Regions from separate parts of the Pararhizobium sp. DWP1-1-3 genome, predicted to be linked through region 2. Evidence: riboswitches for the same ligand, from Rfam matches in the RefSeq annotation. Region 2 holds a riboswitch; the other holds the start of a gene.
What was found. Region 2 has a riboswitch for thiamine pyrophosphate ahead of thiC (phosphomethylpyrimidine synthase ThiC). Riboswitches for the same ligand answer to the same signal wherever they lie in the genome.

Region 1: linked by a shared signal. The riboswitch ahead of thiB (thiamine ABC transporter substrate binding subunit) and the one ahead of thiC (phosphomethylpyrimidine synthase ThiC) in region 2 are both predicted to bind thiamine pyrophosphate.

What each region holds. Positions count from the first base shown of each region.
Region 1 is NZ_JAFCTR010000018.1:59,739-68,353, reverse strand. Features, by position in the region: gene ACP7BS_RS26065 (ABC-F family ATP-binding cassette domain-containing protein) at 1-14, opposite strand, end outside; gene ACP7BS_RS26060 (thiamine diphosphokinase) at 17-667, opposite strand; gene ACP7BS_RS26055 (MarR family winged helix-turn-helix transcriptional regulator) at 874-1,317, opposite strand; gene ACP7BS_RS26050 (MDR family MFS transporter) at 1,521-3,023, shown strand; gene ACP7BS_RS26045 (DUF4160 domain-containing protein) at 3,298-3,525, shown strand; gene ACP7BS_RS26040 (DUF2442 domain-containing protein) at 3,518-3,928, shown strand; TPP riboswitch at 4,118-4,238, shown strand; gene thiB (thiamine ABC transporter substrate binding subunit) at 4,279-5,289, shown strand; gene thiP (thiamine/thiamine pyrophosphate ABC transporter permease ThiP) at 5,501-7,144, shown strand; gene ACP7BS_RS26025 (ATP-binding cassette domain-containing protein) at 7,131-7,853, shown strand; gene ACP7BS_RS26020 (M48 family metalloprotease) at 8,137-8,615, shown strand, end outside.
Region 2 is NZ_JAFCTR010000002.1:639,533-648,147, forward strand. Features, by position in the region: gene ACP7BS_RS07655 (2OG-Fe(II) oxygenase) at 1-551, opposite strand, end outside; gene ACP7BS_RS07660 (beta-ketoacyl-ACP synthase III) at 675-1,664, opposite strand; gene ACP7BS_RS07665 (adenosylmethionine--8-amino-7-oxononanoate transaminase) at 1,661-2,926, opposite strand; gene bioD (dethiobiotin synthase) at 2,923-3,558, opposite strand; gene ACP7BS_RS07675 (8-amino-7-oxononanoate synthase) at 3,555-4,700, opposite strand; gene bioB (biotin synthase BioB) at 4,697-5,671, opposite strand; gene ACP7BS_RS07685 (GntR family transcriptional regulator) at 5,905-6,573, opposite strand; TPP riboswitch at 6,726-6,864, shown strand; gene thiC (phosphomethylpyrimidine synthase ThiC) at 6,952-8,615, shown strand, end outside.

The sequences.
Region 1 (8,615 bases), on a different contig from region 2:
ATGGGTGGCGCCATGATCAGGCTCCCGAAAGGTCTTGCGGACGGGCAAGGATGAGCGCCCGGCCGGAGGAAAGGGTGAAGCGGACGGTGCCTTCGGCGACATTGGAAACGGTGCGCGAGGAGCCGAACGGCAGATGAAAATCCTTGAGCGGATACCGGGAGCCGGCAATGGACAGGCCGGTCAGCGTATCGAGCCCGAGAATGGAAAACAGGCTGCCCTTCGGCAGATCGATCTCGAAGCTGCCCGGCAGGAGCGGATAGGCTTCCTCCTCGCCGGAGGTGAGCAGCATGTCGATGCCGTCTTCGGCAAGTTTGGCGGCATAGAGCAGGTGCATGAAGGCATGGTCGCTGCGTTCGCCGCCCAGGGCGCCAGCCAGCACGAGTTTTTGCGCGCCGCGCTCAAGGGCGGTGGCAACGGCGATCTCGCCGTCGGTTTCGTTCTTGGCTGAGGGATAGGGCTCGCGGAGAACGCCGGGCCATTCGGCGATCAGGGCGTCGGGCGTGGAATCGAAATCGCCGACCCAAAGCTCCGGCGTCAGGCCAAGCGCGCTGGCATGGCGCATGCCGCCATCGGCCGCAATGACGCGGGCGCCGGACAGCTGGGCCAAGAGCCTGTCCGTCGGCGTCAGCGGCCCGCCCATCAAGATTACAAAAGCCTGTTTGCTCATGGCGCAAGGCCATAGCGTAAACAGGGGGAGGAGGGGAAGGGGCGGGTGGGGATTTGGCGGTGATGCGGTTGGTTCTCTTCTCCCCGGCGGGGAGAAGGTGGCCCGAAGGGCCGGATGAGGGGGCCGGTGACTCCGAATGTGCCGAACCGCCCCCTCATCGCCTCGCATGCGCTCGGCACTTCTCCCCGAGGGGGAGAAGTGGGATGCTAATCCGCATCCTTGGCGCGGATGGTGCAGACCTGCTCGAACGAGGTGACGAACCGGTCGAAGAGGTGGGAGAAGGTGGCGACGTCTGCTTCCGGCCAATCGGCCAGCACGCTTTCGATGACGTCGCGCTTGACTGCCTGGATCTTGATCATCAGCTGCTGGCCAAGCTCGGTCATGACGACGATGATGCGGCGGGCATCGGCCTGCGAGGCTTCCCGGCGCAGGGCACCGCGTGTCACCATCTCGCCGACGATGCGGCTGGCCCGCGACGGATCGATGCGCATCATCTCGGCAATGGTGCCGACCGTCACTTCGCCCTCCGGTTCGGCGCGGCGGACGGCATCGAGCACGTCGAGATGGGTGATTTCAAGGCTCGGTGCGACACTGCTGATCGCCAGACGGGCAAGCACCCGCCGCCCGATCATCGTCCGCCAGCGGCCCATCGAGTTGCTGATCAAGGTGCGGTGGCTCTCCGCGTCGCCGCTTTCGGCGATGCATTCCAAGGGTGAGGGTACGTGATCCATGGCGCATCCTAGCAAAACGGGCGGGTTCCATAAAGCATGAATATGCTTTGGGCACAAATGTGCTGTTGACAATTATGTGCTAACAGCACATAAATCGCCGAAAGAAACCGGATACCCTCCCTATGGACATGCAGGTCACCCCGGCGCCGCTGGTCTCAAACCCGGCACTGCGCCTGACGCTTTTCTTCTTCCTGATGACGGCTTTGTTCATGGCGACGCTGGACAACCAGATCGTCGCCACGGCGCTGCCGACGATCGTCGGCGAGTTCGGCCAGATGGAGCGGTTCGGCTGGATCGGTTCGGCCTATCTGCTCGCCACCTGCGCCGTCATGCCGCTTTACGGCAAGCTCGGCGACCTGTTCGGCCGCAAATATGTGATGATCACCGCAGTGACGATCTTCACGCTGGGCTCCATCGCCTGCGGGCTCGCAGTCTCGATGAACACGCTGATTGCCGCGCGCGTGCTGCAGGGCCTCGGCGGCGGCGGCATCATGGTGTCGATCTTTTCGATCACTGCCGACTTGTTCGAGCCGCGCGAACGGGCGCGCTACCAGAGCTATTCCAGTCTTGTCCTGATGGCCTCCGGCGCCGTCGGCCCGGTGATCGGCGGCGCGATGAGCGATCATTTCGGCTGGCGCTCGATCTTTCTCATCAATATCCCGATCGGTATCGCCGTGCTCATCGGCCTGTTCGTCTTCCTGCCCTATCGCCGCCCGACACGCCGCCCGACGATCGATTATGCCGGAGCGCTGCTTCTGGCCGCCGCCGTTACCTGCGTCGTGCTCCTGGGCGATGGTGCCGAACTGTTCGGCTCACTGTTTTCGCTGGGCAGTCTGGCGATCGTGATGCTTGGCGCGATCTGCGCCACGGCATGGGTTTTTGTCGAGCGCCGCGCGCCGGAGCCTATCGTGCCGCTGACGCTGTTTCGCAATCCGACGTTTAGTCTGATGCTGGTGATTTCACTGGCGAGCGGCGCCGTCGGCATCGGCATGGTCAACTATTTCGCGCTGTATCTGCAGACGACGACGGGGCTGACACCGTCGCTCGCCGGGCTGCTGTTCATCATGCTGACCGGCGGCATCGTTTGCGGTGCGCTGACGGCGGGACGGCTGATTTCACGCTCGGGCCGCTACAAACCGTTTGCGATCGTCAGCGCCAGCCTGACCGTTCTGGCTCTGTTCATCTTCACGCAGATCCAGCCGGGCACGCCACTCTACGTCATCTGCGCAATCATGGCCCTGCATGGCATCGGTATCGGTTTTGGCCAGCAGGTGCCGATCGTCGCGGTGCAGAACATCGCCGCGCGCGGTGACGTCGGTGCCGCCACCGGTGCCGTCACCCTGTCGCGCATGGGCGGCGCCTCGATCGCCATCTCGATCTATGGCGCCATCATCGCCGCAGGTCTTGCACGCGGCACCACGGCGATCCCAGGCATCGCCGACATCGAAAAGCTGACGCCGCTGGCGCTGTCGACGCTGCCGGAGGCAACGCGCCAGCTGGTGGCGCAGAGCTATACGGCCGCCTTCCTGCCGCTGTTTCTGACGGCCGGCGGTATTTCGCTGATCGCGTTGATTGCGGCGATCAGCCTGAAGGCCGTGCGGTTGCCGCAGAAGCCGGCGGGGTGAGGGGGTGCTCCCCTTGTGGGGAGGGTCGGAGCGAAGCTGCGGGGAGGGGTTCTTTTTCCGGAATTCGGGAGCAACTGCCATAACGTGATGGGGTCAAATATAGACCATTCGCGGCACTTGAACGCATTTTTGGGGGGCGACCATTCCGGTTCCCGGTGACATATTCGATTTGGTGGCAATGTATCGGTACAGAACATCGTCCCGCGCTTCGCTCATGAAACTGTCAAAATGGCAATGCACTTGAAAAACCCAAGTTGTTAGGTTATTGTGAAACATGGTCACCGTTCTGCGCGCTGCCGGGATGCGATTTGTCATCTACCCCGATGACCACGAGCCGGCGCACGCCCATGTTTATGGGGAGGGGGAAGCCCGCATCGATATCCTTGATCTCACCGTGTTATCGAACAGGGGAATGAAGAAGCGGGATTTGAGTGTGGCCCTTGCCATCGTTCAGGCAAACCAGCGCCTGTTCATCGAAAAATGGGAGAGTATTCATGGGTGAGATCATTCTTGAAGATCGCCACTACCAAGCAGCGACCATGCAGGGGGATGCGGAGCGCAACCAGTCGCCGATCCCCGCTTCGGTTCGTTTCGATGAAGCATCCGGCCGCATCGTCGTGGATTTCACCAACGGAGCTGCTTTCATGGTGCCCGCCCGAGCGATACAGGGCCTGGAGAATGCAACGGACGTGCAGTTGGCTGAAGTCGAGCTTATGGGCGAAACCGGACTGCACTGGGAAACCCTGGACGTGGATTTCACCATCGCGGGTTTGATGAACGGCATATTCGGAACTGTAAAATTCATGGATGCGCAACGCCGGGGTGGTCAATCCCGGTCAGCGGCCAAGATCAAGGCAAGCCGCGCCAACGGTGCCAAGGGCGGACGCCCACGCAAGACCAGCTAGGCCTTGCAGGATCAGAGCTGAAAGGGCAGTTGATGCCTCATTGCGTTCTTTTCCGTTTTGAAAAGAAGTCCCCGCCCAATCCCCACAAGCGGAGGGGCTCGACCGTGGCAGCTGCGAAACCGCGCGCGACATGACAGCCTGCACTCCCAAGCCCCCTTGCCAAGCATTTCCCTCAGGTCTAAACCTCCTTCTGCTCTAACGGGGTGCCGGTCGTTCTTTTTTGGAACGTTCGGCTGAGAGGCTTTTTGAAAGCCAACCCGAAGAACCTGATCCGGTTTGTACCGGCGGAGGGATTAGACGGCACATTCCAGCGCCCTATTCCCATTTTTTGGATTTATAAGGAGGCGCGGATGCGCAAGGCAATCATTCCATTTTTCGCGGCGTTTGCTGCCCTTACGGCCTCGTTTTCCGCCTCGGCCGAAGACCAGGTGCTGACGGTCTATACCTATGAGAGCTTTACCAGCGAATGGGGCCCCGGCGCCAAGGTGGCGGAAGCGTTTGAAAAGACCTGCGGCTGCAAGCTGTCTTATGTCAGCGTTGCCGACGGCGTCGAGCTTCTCACCCGGCTGAAGCTTGAGGGCGCCTCCTCCAAGGCCGATATCGTGCTGGGCCTCGATACCAATCTCGTGTCCGAGGCGAAGGCGACCGGCTTCTTTGCGCCGCACGGCGTCGATACCTCGGCCGTCAAGGTTCCCGGCGGCTTTGCCGACGATACGTTCGTTCCCTATGACTACGGCCATTTTGCGGTGATCTATGACACACAGGTGATGAAGGAACCGCCGAAAAGCCTGAAGGAACTGGTCGAGGGTGACCAGAACCAGAAGATCGTCATCGAGGATCCGCGCACCTCGACGCCGGGTCTCGGCCTGCTGCTCTGGATGAAGTCGGTCTATGGCAATGAAGCGCCTGCCGCCTGGGCAAAACTCAAAGACCGCGTGCTGACCGTTACCCCCGGCTGGTCGGAAGCCTACGGCCTGTTCACCAAGGGCGAGGCGCCGATGGTGCTGTCCTACACGACCTCGCCGGCCTATCACATGGTTGCCGAAAATACTGACCGCTATCAGGCGGCTTCCTTCTCCGAAGGCCATTACATCCAGATCGAAGTGGCTGCCATGACCAAGGCTGCCAAGGACCCGGCGCTCGCCAAGCAGTTTCTCTCCTTCGTCACCGGCCCTGAGTTCCAGTCGATCATCCCGACGACCAACTGGATGATGCCGGTTGCCGCCACCAAGGAACCGCTGCCGGAGGCATTCGGCAAGCTGGTGACGCCGGAAAAGACATTTTTGATGCCGTCGGACGAGGTGGCCGCCAACCGCAAGGCCTGGATCGACGAGTGGCTGGCGGCGATGAGCAAGAACTGACACCGCCAGCGATGATTGTTTCGTCGTGGCTGTGGAGAACGGTTTTCCTCTTCTCCCCAGCGGGGAGAAGTGCCGAGCGACTGCGAGGCGATGAGGGGGCGGTTCGGCACATTCTGAGTGTTTGGCCCCCTCATCCGGCCCTGCGGGCCACCTTCTCCCCGATGGGGAGAAGAGGGGACGAGGTGACGCCCGTAAACGAGATAAAGTCATCATGATCAACCGCATGGAACGACGTTGGACGCTAACCGCCGGGGCGCTTTGCCTCGGGGGCATTGTGCTGTTCGTCTGCCTGGCGGCGGCCGCTCTTCTCGCATTTGATGAGCCGGGTTCTGCCAATGACGGCATGGTATTCGATGCCTATGTCTGGCGTGTGGCCCGGTTCACGCTGTTGCAGGCGTCGCTTTCGACAGTTCTTTCCATCGTCTTCGCCATCCCCGTTGCCCGGGCGCTGGCGCGGCAGGCTGTCTTTCCGGGCCGTGTCTGGATCATCCGGCTGATGGCGTTGCCGCTCGGGCTGCCGGCGCTGGTGGCGGCTCTGGGGCTGATCGGCATCTGGGGGCGGCAGGGGGTGCTGAATACCGCGCTTGTGGCTGTTGGGCTCGATCAGCCGGTCAGTATCTATGGCCTGTCGGGTATTCTCGTCGCCCATGTTTTCTTCAACATGCCGCTGGCGGCACGGCTGATGCTGGGCGGGCTCGAGCGCATTCCCGGCGAATACTGGCTGGCCGGGGCCAATCTCGGCATGCGGCCGCTGTCGATTTTTCGCTTCATCGAATGGCCGGTGATCCGTGGGCTCTTGCCGGGGATCGCCGGGCTGATCTTCATGCTCTGTGCCACCAGCTTTACCCTGGTCCTGACGCTCGGCGGCGGACCGGCGGCCAGCACGATCGAGGTGGCGATCTATCAGGCGCTGCGCTTCGATTTCGACCCGCCGCGCGCCATCGCCCTGTCGTTGCTGCAGATTTCGGTGACGGCAGCGCTGCTGGTTGCCATCCGGCTGCTGACGCCCACGGCCGACGAAGGCCATGGCGGCGGGCGCAAAGTGCGCCGGTTCGATGGCCGCCGCCGGTTTGGCCGGGTGGGCGACGGGCTGCTGATAGCGCTTGCGGTGCTGTTTCTTGCGCTGCCGCTCGGCTCGGTGGTCTCCTCCGGTCTTCGCGCCGACCTCGTCCGGCTGGCCAGCGATCCAATGGTGCAGCGGGCCTTGCTTACCAGTGTCGTCATCGCACTGGTTTCGGGTCTGCTCTGCGTCCTCTCGGCCGCTCTGATGATCCGGGCGCGGCAGGCGGCGCTTTCGCCAAGACGGCCAGCGGCGGCCGGGCGCGGGCTGGCGGCGGGGGTTTCGGCGAGTTCGTCGCTGGTGCTGTTGGTGCCGCCGGTCGTTCTGGGGGCAGGCTGGTTTCTGCTGTTGCGGCCGCTCGGCGATGCCGCCCGTTTTGCACCGCTTTTGGTTATTCTGATCAACACGCTGATGGCGCTGCCCTTCGTCTACCGCGTGCTGGAGCCCGCGATGGCCACCCATACGGCCCGCACGGCAAAACTTGCGGCCAGCCTCGGTCTCGGCGGCTGGCATCGGTGGCGCCTGATCGATTGGCCGGGCTTGCGCAGGCCGCTGCTGATGGCCCTGTCTTTTGCCTGTGCCCTGTCGCTCGGCGATCTCGGCGCCGTGGCGCTGTTCGGCTCGCAGGATATGGTGACGCTGCCGTGGCTACTCTACAGCCGCATGGCCGGCTATCGTTCGACCGATGCGGCGGGGCTGGCGCTGTTTCTCGGCCTCGTCTGCCTGGTGCTGACGATCGCCGGGACGCTGCGGGCAGGTGCCGATGATGCGAGGAGTAAAGATGTCACCGCCTAAAACGGATATTGCGGTTCGCCTCAGCGGCGTGCGCGTGCAGTTCGGCCAGACCGAACTGCACTTCGATTGCGCCATCGGCAGGGGTCAGATCGTCGCTGTCACCGGCGCATCCGGTTCCGGCAAATCGACGCTGCTCAATGTGATCGCCGGGTTCGAGACGCCGGATGCCGGCACGGTCGAGATTCTCGGGGACGATGTTGCCGGGCGCGATCCCGCCGAGCGGCCGGTATCGGTGATTTTTCAGGAACACAACCTGTTTGCGCATCTCGACGTCGCCACCAATATCGGCCTCGGTATCGATCCGGCGCTGAAGCTGGGCGTCAAGGAGAAGGCGAAGATTGCAGGTGCGCTGCTGCGCGTCGGGCTGGAGGGTTTTGGCAAGCGCCTGCCACCGACATTGTCGGGTGGTGAGCGGCAACGCGTGGCGCTTGCCCGAGCGCTGGTGCGCCGCAAGCCGGTGCTTTTGCTCGACGAGCCGTTTGCCGCACTCGATCCGGGCCTGCGCGCCGGCATGAGCAGTCTCATCCTCGATCTGCACCGGCAGGAGGGCAATACGATCCTGATCATCACCCATCATCCCGACGACGTGCGGACACTGGCCGACAGCGTGCTTTTTCTCGACATGGGCCGTGTTCTCCTGCATGAGCCAACGGCGCGGTTTCTCGATCATACCGATATTCCAGCTGTTGCCCGGTTTCTCGGCCGGTGAGTATCGCCTGCGATGCTTTTGCCACAATTTGAACGACAGCCTATGCGACGGCGCTTTGGATGTCCGGCGGCGTGCGTTCTCCTATGCGTTGCCGGGATATCACGGGGCAACTATTTCTATCGGCGTATGCTAGGCACGCATGGCGCGAATAGGCTACAGCAGGTCATTGCCGTACCCGCCGCCCGTCCTATTTATAGGGCTGTAAAGAATACTGAATTTGCACGCGTGTTAACACCGGAATGGTTCGCACGGCTGGCCTGAAGACTGGAAATGAGCTGAGGCGATGAGCAGAACGACAGGCACGCAGAGGCAGGTTTCGCGAACAGGCTCCGGCGTGTCCGCGCGCGCCGTCGCGGCGCTGCTCGGTAGCCTGCTTTTGTCCGGCTGCCAGTCGGTGATCGAGCAGACCTACGAGCCCAAGGTCGCGCCGTCGTCCAATCCGCAGATCGTCGAGGAAGTCCAGAAGAACGATCCGCGCGCCCAGGTCGGTGCCCGCGAGCATCCGCGCATCGTCGCGAGCTACGGCGGCGAATATCAGGATGAAAAGACCGAGCGCCTTGTCGCCCGCATCACCGGCGCGCTGACGGCGGTTTCGGAAAACCCGAACCAGTCCTATCGCATCACAATCCTCAACTCGCCCGCCATCAACGCCTTTGCGCTGCCGGGCGGCTATCTCTATGTAACGCGCGGCCTTCTGGCGCTCGCCAACGATGCGTCGGAAGTGGCAGCCGTGCTCTCCCACGAAATGGCCCATGTCACCGC
Region 2 (8,615 bases):
GTCAGGACGAATTCGCCCCCGGTAAAATCCTCTCCCGGCTGCGAGAGAAGGATCGCCACCTGGATCGGGAAGGCGAGATCGCCGTAGAGGTCCTGATGCAGGCAATTGAAGTCGCCGGGCACATATTGCAGCATGAGCGGCGTCGGCCGGTTCTGACCGGCATCGTGACACCGCTTCAGGAACGCGGAATGTTCGGCCGGATAACGGTCATCCATGCCCATGCACTCGTTCCACCCGGTGGCGACATCCGAAAGACGCGGATAGAGCGCGGTGCGCAAATGCCCGATGAGGTCCGGCAGCGGATATTTGAAATAGCGATATTCGCCCTTGCCGAAACCATGGCGGGCCATGTGGATATGGCTGCGGAAGTGGTGTTCGGCAGAATAGAGCCCGGCAAGCTCGCGGCATTCCTCGGGCGACAACAGTCTGTCGATGACGGCGCAGCCGAAGCCGTTGAGTTCTTCGCCGAGACGGGTCCAGTCGTACCGCGCGACACGCGCCTCGGCAGACAGCGCGGCAGAAACCGGCGGAGTTGTCGTATGCGCATTCATGGCGGAGCCTCCAAGATCATCGTTGCAACAGCGAAGCCTCTTGAATGACGATTTCAACGGCTGGTCGCCACCTGTTTCCTGCGCAATCGCGTTTCCGCCGCGCAGAGCCATGTAAGGAAATACTTACATTTTGATTACACAGGCCCCACCCGTCAGCCCAGCGCCTGCGGCTGTCAGCAGCAATTTCTCTCCGGGCATGAAGGGAGCGGCCTGATGGGCGAGCGACAGCGAAAGGGGAATGGTGGCAGCGGAGGAGTTTCCGTAGCCATCGATCGTGCGGACGGTTTTCCCAGGGGCGATACCGAGATCGCTGCAGACGGCATCGAAGATGCGGGCATTGGCCTGATGCGGAATGAACCGTTGTATATCCATGGCGCCGAGCCCTGCATCGTCCAGTGCCCGGCGTGCGCAATCGCTCATCATCCGGACCGCTTGCGTAAACATTTCCCGTCCGTCCCGCATCGTCATCAGGCAATCCTGTGCCGCCACGTCGGCAGCAAAGGGACGGTTGCCGCCACCGGCCGGGATCGAGATCAGGTCGTATCGGCTACCGTCCGAGGCAAGATCGACGCCCAGCAATCCTGCGTCTGCATCCTGCGAGGGCATCAGAACGACCGCGCCGGCTGCGTCGGCAAACAGCACCGAGCTTGCGCGTTCGGCAGGATTGATCCGGCGGCTGAGAATATTGGCGGCGACCACCAGCACCGGCCGGCCTTGCGTACGAACGAAACCATCGGCGAGCGTCAGCGCATAGAGGAAACCGGAACAGGCCCCGGCAAGATCGATGGCGCCGGAATTTGCCAATCCAAGGTGATGGGCGAGCAGCGGTGCCGACGGTGGCAACAGATGATCGGGCGTCGAAGTGGCAAGCAGCGTCAGTACAATGTCCCCCCGGGCGATGCCAGCGTCCTTAATGGCGGCCTCCCCTGCCCTTGCAGCTAGGCCGGACAGCGTATCGCCCGGTTCGGCCCAATAGCGCGTCCTGATCCCGGTCCGGCGTTCGATCCAGCCCGGCTCGAGACCGAGGCTATCCTCTATTTCGGCGTTTTCGACACGCCGCCCCGGCACGCTATGACCGAAGCCGGCAAGACGGGATGACCGGACGCTGCTCACAACCGGCCCGCCACAAAGCATGCAGCAGCCTCGTCGATCGCATCATAGGCCCGGTCAAGCTCTCCTGCCGTTACACAATAGGGCGGCATCAGATAGATGACGTTGCCAAGCGGCCGGATCAGCAGTTTTCGCTCGCGAAAGAAGGCCCTGAGCTTTGGACCAACCTCCGACAGATATCCTCCGGCAGGGACCGTAAGATCGAGCGCGGTGATCGTGCCGATCTGGCGGATATTGGCGAAGCGCGGATCGCCCTCAAAGCGTGCCAATCTTTCCGTCTGCATAACCTCCAGCGACTTGATGCGCTCGCGCACCGGCTCGTTTTCCCAGACAGTCAGATTGGCGACTGCGGCGGCGCAGGCAATCGGGTTGGCGGTGTAGGAACTGGAGTGAAAGAATGTCTTCCGGCGGTCGGTCGACAGATGTGCTTCGAAGATTTCGGCCGTGCAGAGGGTGGCGGCAAGCGGCAGGGCGCCGCCGGTCAAGCCCTTGGATGTGCAGAGGATATCAGGCGACACGCTTGCCTGTTCGCAGGCAAAGACACTGCCGGTGCGGCCCCAGCCGGTCATCACCTCGTCGGCGATCAGCAGGGTGCCATGCCGTTCGGCGATCCGTTTCAGCTCGGCCAAAACCGAGGCGGAATAGGTCAGCATGCCGCCAGCCCCGAGAATGAGCGGCTCGATCAGCAGCGCGGCCACGTCTCCCGTTGCACAGAAGCGCTCGAAGGCATCGAGCGTCTCCTGCTCATGGCCGAGCGCCGGAAACGGCAGGCGATCGACGCCGAACAGCATCGGCTCGTAAGCCGCGTTGAAGACGCCGCGTTCCCCCGCCGACATCGTGCCGATCGTATCGCCGTGATAGCCGTGTTCCAGAACGCAGATGCGGCGGCGCGGGCTGCCCAAATTGTGGAAGAAACCGAGGGCCATTTTCAGCGCGACCTCGACGCAGGTCGATCCGCTGTCGGAATAAAACACATGCGCAAGCCCCGGCGGGGCGATCCGCAGCAGGCCCCGCGCCAGTTCTTCCGCCGGTTCATGGGTGTATTCGGCAAAAATGATCTGGTCGTAGCATGCGCATGCGGCCTGGATGGCCGCCATGATCGCCGGATGGCGGTGGCCATGCGTGATCACCCACCAGGAGGAGATGGCATCGAGGATGCGCGATCCGCTGTCATCGATCAGGCAGGCGCCGTCGGTTTGAACGATGCGCTTCAGAGTGGGTTCCAGCGCATGCTGGGTGAAGGGGTGCCAGACAGGTGAGGTCATGCTGTCTTCTCTTCGAACGAGGAAAGAGGAAAGTTTTTCTGGAAGGCCTGACCCAGGCTTTCGGGCGTCAACGGATCGATCCGCGGCAAGCGGCCGAGAATGCGCACCTGCCCCATCGCGGCGATGATCCGCTGGGTTTCTGTCTGTTCATCGCCGATGAAGGCGACGCCGAAGACCGGAATAGAACGGTGGCGCAAAGCTTCGAGCGACAGCAATGTGTGGTTGATGGTGCCGAGCCCGGTGCGGGCGCAAAGAATGACGGGGATTTGCCAGCGCGCAAAGACATCGGCGAACACCGCCGTTTCGGTGAGCGGCACCAGCAAACCGCCAGCACCCTCGATGACCAGCGGTGCATCAGTTACCGGCGGCATCAACCGCTCGGGTTCGATCTCGACGTGATCAAGCCGGGCGGCGAGATGCGGCGAAGCCGGTGTCCGCAAGCGGTAGGCCTCTGGAACGATACGATCCGGCGGCAGACGGCCCAGCCGGTGGACGACCTGGCTGTCGGTTTCCTCGTCCAGTCCCGATTGCACCGGTTTCCAATAATAACCGCCAAGTGCCGCCGCCAGTGCCGCCGAAAACACCGTCTTGCCGATGCCGGTATCGGTGCCCGTTACCACGAAGCGCATCATGGGTTCTCCTCCGCGATAATGGCCGCCAGCCGGGTGAACATGCGGGCTATCGTCGGTTGATCAACATTCAGCGTAATGGCGATCCGCAGCCTTGCGGTGCCTTCCGGCACCGTCGGCGGGCGGATGGCGCGGATATCGAAGCCTTCTGCTCGCATCCGCGCGGCAATCCGCACAGCCCGGCCGTTATCGCCGATCAGCACCGGCAGGATCTGCGATCTGCTGCCTGCGAGGCCGAGTTTTGCGTTCAACTCGGCATTGGCGAAGCTGCACAATGCGTCGAAATCTGCACGGCGCTGCGGCTCGTCCACCAGCATGTGAAGGGATTGGCGAACCGCTGCCGCCATCAGCGGCGATGGCGCGGTCGAATAGATGAAACCCCGCGCCCGGTTGACGAGGTAGTCGCACAGCACAGCACTGGCGCCCAGCAGCGCGCCGGAAACGCCGAGCGCCTTGCCGCATGTGTGCAGCACGATGACATTGGCGCGGTTTTCGAGATCAGCGGCAAAACCGCGGCCATCTTGACCGAAAACACCGGTCGCATGCGCCTCGTCGATCACCAGGAAACCGGCGTGCTTTTCGGCAAGGGCTGCAAGCTCCGCCAGCGGTGCGCGATCGCCGTCCATCGAATAGAGACTTTCTACGGCAATCCAGGGATGGCCAGTTCCGCCGTGGCTGCGCCAATGTTCGATCGCCTGTGCGAAGGATGAGGCATCGTTGTGGGCGGCGGCCACTGCCTGCGCCTTGCCCGCCTGAATGCCCTCATGCGCACTGGCATGCACCAGCGCATCATAGACGACGAGATCGCCCCGCTGTGGCAGGGTCGAGAAAAGCGCTGTGTTCGCGGCATAGCCGCTGCCGAAATAGAGCGCACGCTCGGCTCCGAAAAAGGCCGCCGCCTCCGCCTCCAGTGCCTCATGCTCCGGGTGATTGCCGCGCAGCAGCCGCGAGCCGCCGGCACCGGCCGGCACGCCGCAATCAAGGGCTGACGCAATCGCCGCCGCCAGCCGCGCCGATCCGGCCAGCGCCAGATAATCGTTCGAACTGAAATCGGCCCCGGCCCGGTCAACCAGAATGCGCCGCCTGCCCTTGCGCTCCAGGCCCGCCAGCGTGGTTTCGTAGCGGGCAAGACCTTGAGTCATCATTGCGAAAGTCCCAGGTCCATCGGCTTCAGGCCAAGGCGGCGGAACAAGGCGGCGTCATGGTCCTCGCCCGGGTTTTCGGCTGTCAGCAGCGTGTCGCCGGCAAAGATCGAATTGGCGCCGGCGAAGAAACAGAGCGCCTGCATCTCGTCGCTCATTTGCGTGCGCCCGGCCGAGAGGCGCACATGCGCGCGCGGCATCAGGATGCGGGCAAGCGCGATGGTCCTGACGAATTCGATCGGATCGACCGGCTCGGCATTGGCAAGCCGCGAGCCGGGGATCGGGATCAGCATGTTGATCGGCACGCTTTCGGGCGGTTCCGGCAGGTTGGCGAGTGTCACCAGCATGGAGATGCGATCATCGGTCGTTTCGCCCATGCCGAGAATACCGCCGGCGCAGACCTTCATGCCGGCATCGCGGACATTGGCGAGCGTCTCCAGCCTGTCGGCGAAGGTGCGCGTGGTGATGATCTGCGGATAGAATTCTTCCGACGTATCGATGTTATGGTTGTAATAATCGAGCCCGGCTTCGGCCAGCGTGCCTGCCTGCTGCGGCGATAGCATGCCGAGCGTCATGCAGGTTTCCAGACCGAGCGCCTTGACCCCTGCCACCATGTCCACCAGCGTGTCCATGTCGCGGTCCTTGGGGCTGCGCCAGGCGGCCCCCATGCAATAGCGGCTGGCCCCTTCGGCCTTTGCCTTGCGCGCTTCAATGAGCACCTTCTCGACCATCATCAGCCTGGAGGCTTTCAGCCCCGTCGGAGAGCGTGCCGACTGGCTGCAATAGCCGCAATCCTCGGCGCATCCACCGGTTTTGATCGACAACAAACGGCTGATTTGCACAGCGTTGGGATCGAAATTTTCGCGGTGAACCGAGTGCGCCTGAAAGAGCAAATCGTTGAATGGAAAATTATAGATAATTTTTGCGTCATCGGGAGAAAAGCGAGCTATTTGGGGATCTTCCCCATAAGAAATCTCGCCTATAACGCTCTTTTCAACAGGGAAATCAGCGTGTTTTTCATCTCTCAGCATCTGGTACCCATTCGATAGATTAAAAATAATAATTATCTATAATTTATCGAAGGACAGAAAACCGCAACCGCCTTTTTGATGCAAAACGGATAAATTCACGTAATACGTGCTGTGGTAATGCTGCGGCACGCGCCGGGAGCGAGCAAAATCAGGGAAAATAAGCTGTGAAAAAATCGTCAGCCGACGATGGCAAAAGCGTCACGGGTTGCGCCGGAAGCGTTGCGGACGGGTTTTTGGCCGATCCATTGTACGTGCCGCTCAAGCACAGGCGCGGCGTTTTCGATATTGCCCTGACGCAGAAATGTCAGGATGGCGCGGTGATCGTGATCGGTGCGCACTTCCCATTCGGTTCGCCAGCTGGCGAACAGGAAACGGGCACTGGCCGCATGCAGATCGCTGATGGCGGCCAAGAGGCGCGGCATGCCGCAGGGAGTCAGAATCAGCGTGTGAAAACGGCGGTTTGCCTCCTCCCAGGAGCGGACATCATGGGAATTGTCGCCCGCAACGGTGGCCTCTTCGGCTTGATCCAGAATGGCAGCCGTCAGATGCGGCGCCGCATGCCGAAGGGCCAGAACCTCAAGGGCTGCCCGCATTTGCGCCACTTCGCGCACTTCCTTCAGATCGAAGGACGCAACCCGCACGCCCCGGCGCGGTTCGCTGACCGCAAGCCCCTGCGCTTCCAGCCGGCGGAAGGCCTCGCGCACCGGCACGTGGCTGGTTCCGAACTCCTCGGCAATATGGTCCTGGCGCAGCTTCGTGCCCGGGTCCAATTGCCCGGTGACGATCCTGTCGGCAAGGATGCGGCTGATGCGGCTGGCAATCGTGTCTTCGCTCGCTGAGGTCATGTTTTATAGATAATTTGCCGGGGCGGCGCTGTCGAGGGCGCGATTGTAATCATTGGATATCTTCACAGTCTTCCGGCGCTCAACGAGAGCCGCACGCCGGGTGCTGCGCCAAACGGCCCTTGACGCTCCGTCCAAAACTGTGGCTAGATCGGCGCATTCACCAGGGGGGTCCCGACAAGGGGCTGAGATTCTGCTGGCATGATCGGTGGCTTTGCCGCCCTCAAGCAGCGCAGTGACCCGTTGAACCTGATCCAGTTCATACTGGCGTAGGGACGGTGCAAGCGCTGTTGAGACTCGGATTCCGTTTGCGGATTCGCGTCGGCGTCTTTTCATCATTCCGGCTCTGATGACTGGGTCTCCAACTTTGGAGCCTCAACCATGACTATTGCCGCAAAAAACATCACACCCACAGTTACCACGGGCCCGTTGCCAGCCTCCCGCAAGGTGCATATTCCGGGCGAACTCTACCCGGATATCCGCGTGCCGATGCGCGAAATTTCCGTGCATCCCACCTCGGGCGAACCGCCCGTCACCGTTTACGATCCCTCCGGCCCCTACACGGATCCGGCGCACATCGTCTCGATCGACGCCGGTCTGTCCCGGCAGCGCCAGGCCTGGGCTACCGCGCGTGGCGATGTCGAGACCTATGACGGCCGCCACGTCAAACCCGAAGACAACGGCTTTGCCACCGGCGAACGGCTGACGCCGGAATTTCCCCACCGCAACCAGCCCCTGCGCGCCAAGAACGGCAAGGCTGTGACCCAAATCGCCTATGCCCGTGCCGGCATCATCACGCCGGAAATGGAATATATCGCCATCCGCGAAAACCTCGGCCGCAAACCGCCGAACGGAGCGCTGGTGCGCGACGGCGAGAATTTCGGCGCCAGCATTCCCGATCACGTGACGCCGGAATTCGTCCGCCAGGAAATTGCCCGTGGGCGAGCCGTCATCCCGGCCAATATCAACCACCCGGAATCCGAGCCGATGATCATCGGCCGGAATTTTCTGGTGAAGATCAATGCCAATATCGGCAATTCCGCCGTCACCTCGTCGATGGCCGAGGAAGTCGAAAAAATGGTCTGGGCGACGCGCTGGGGCGCCGATACCGTCATGGACCTATCGACCGGCCGCAACATCCACAATATCCGCGAGTGGATCATCCGCAATTCGCCGGTTCCGATTGGCACCGTGCCGCTCTATCAGGCGCTGGAAAAGGTCAATGGCATTGCCGAGGACCTGAACTGGGAGGTCTATCGCGATACGCTGATCGAGCAGGCCGAGCAGGGCGTCGACTATTTCACCATCCATGCCGGCGTGCGGCTCGCCTATATCCCGCTCACCGTCAACCGCGTCACCGGCATCGTTTCGCGCGGCGGCTCGATCATGGCCAAGTGGTGTCTTCATCACCACAAGGAAAGCTTCCTCTACGAGCATTTCGACGAAATCTGCGACATTGCGCGCGCCTATGACGTGACCTTCTCTCTGGGGGACGGCCTGCGACCCGGCTCGATCGCCGATGCCAATGACGCCGCGCAGTTTGCCGAACTCGAAACGCTCGGCGAACTCACGCAAATTGCCTGGGCCAAGGATTGCCAGGTGATGATCGAAGGCCCCGGCCATGTGCCGATGCACAAGATCAAGGAAAACATGGACAAGCAGCTGGAAGTCTGCGGCGAGGCACCTTTCTACACGCTTGGGCCGCTGACGACCGACATCGCCCCCGGCTACGACCACATCACGTCGGGCATCGGCGCTGCGATGATCGGCTGGTTCGGCACGGCGATGCTCTGCTATGTCACGCCGAAGGAGCATCTCGGCCTGCCCGACCGCAATGACGTCAAGGTCGGTGTCATCACCTACAAGATCGCCGCCCATGCTGCCGACCTTGCCAAGGGGCACCCGGCCGCCCAGCTGCGCGACGACGCCTTGTCGCGGGCCCGCTTCGAGTTTCGCTGGGAAGACCAGTTCAACCTGTCGCTCGATCCGGAAACGGCGCGCTCCTTCCATGACGAGACCCTGCCGAAGGAAGCCCATAAAGTCGC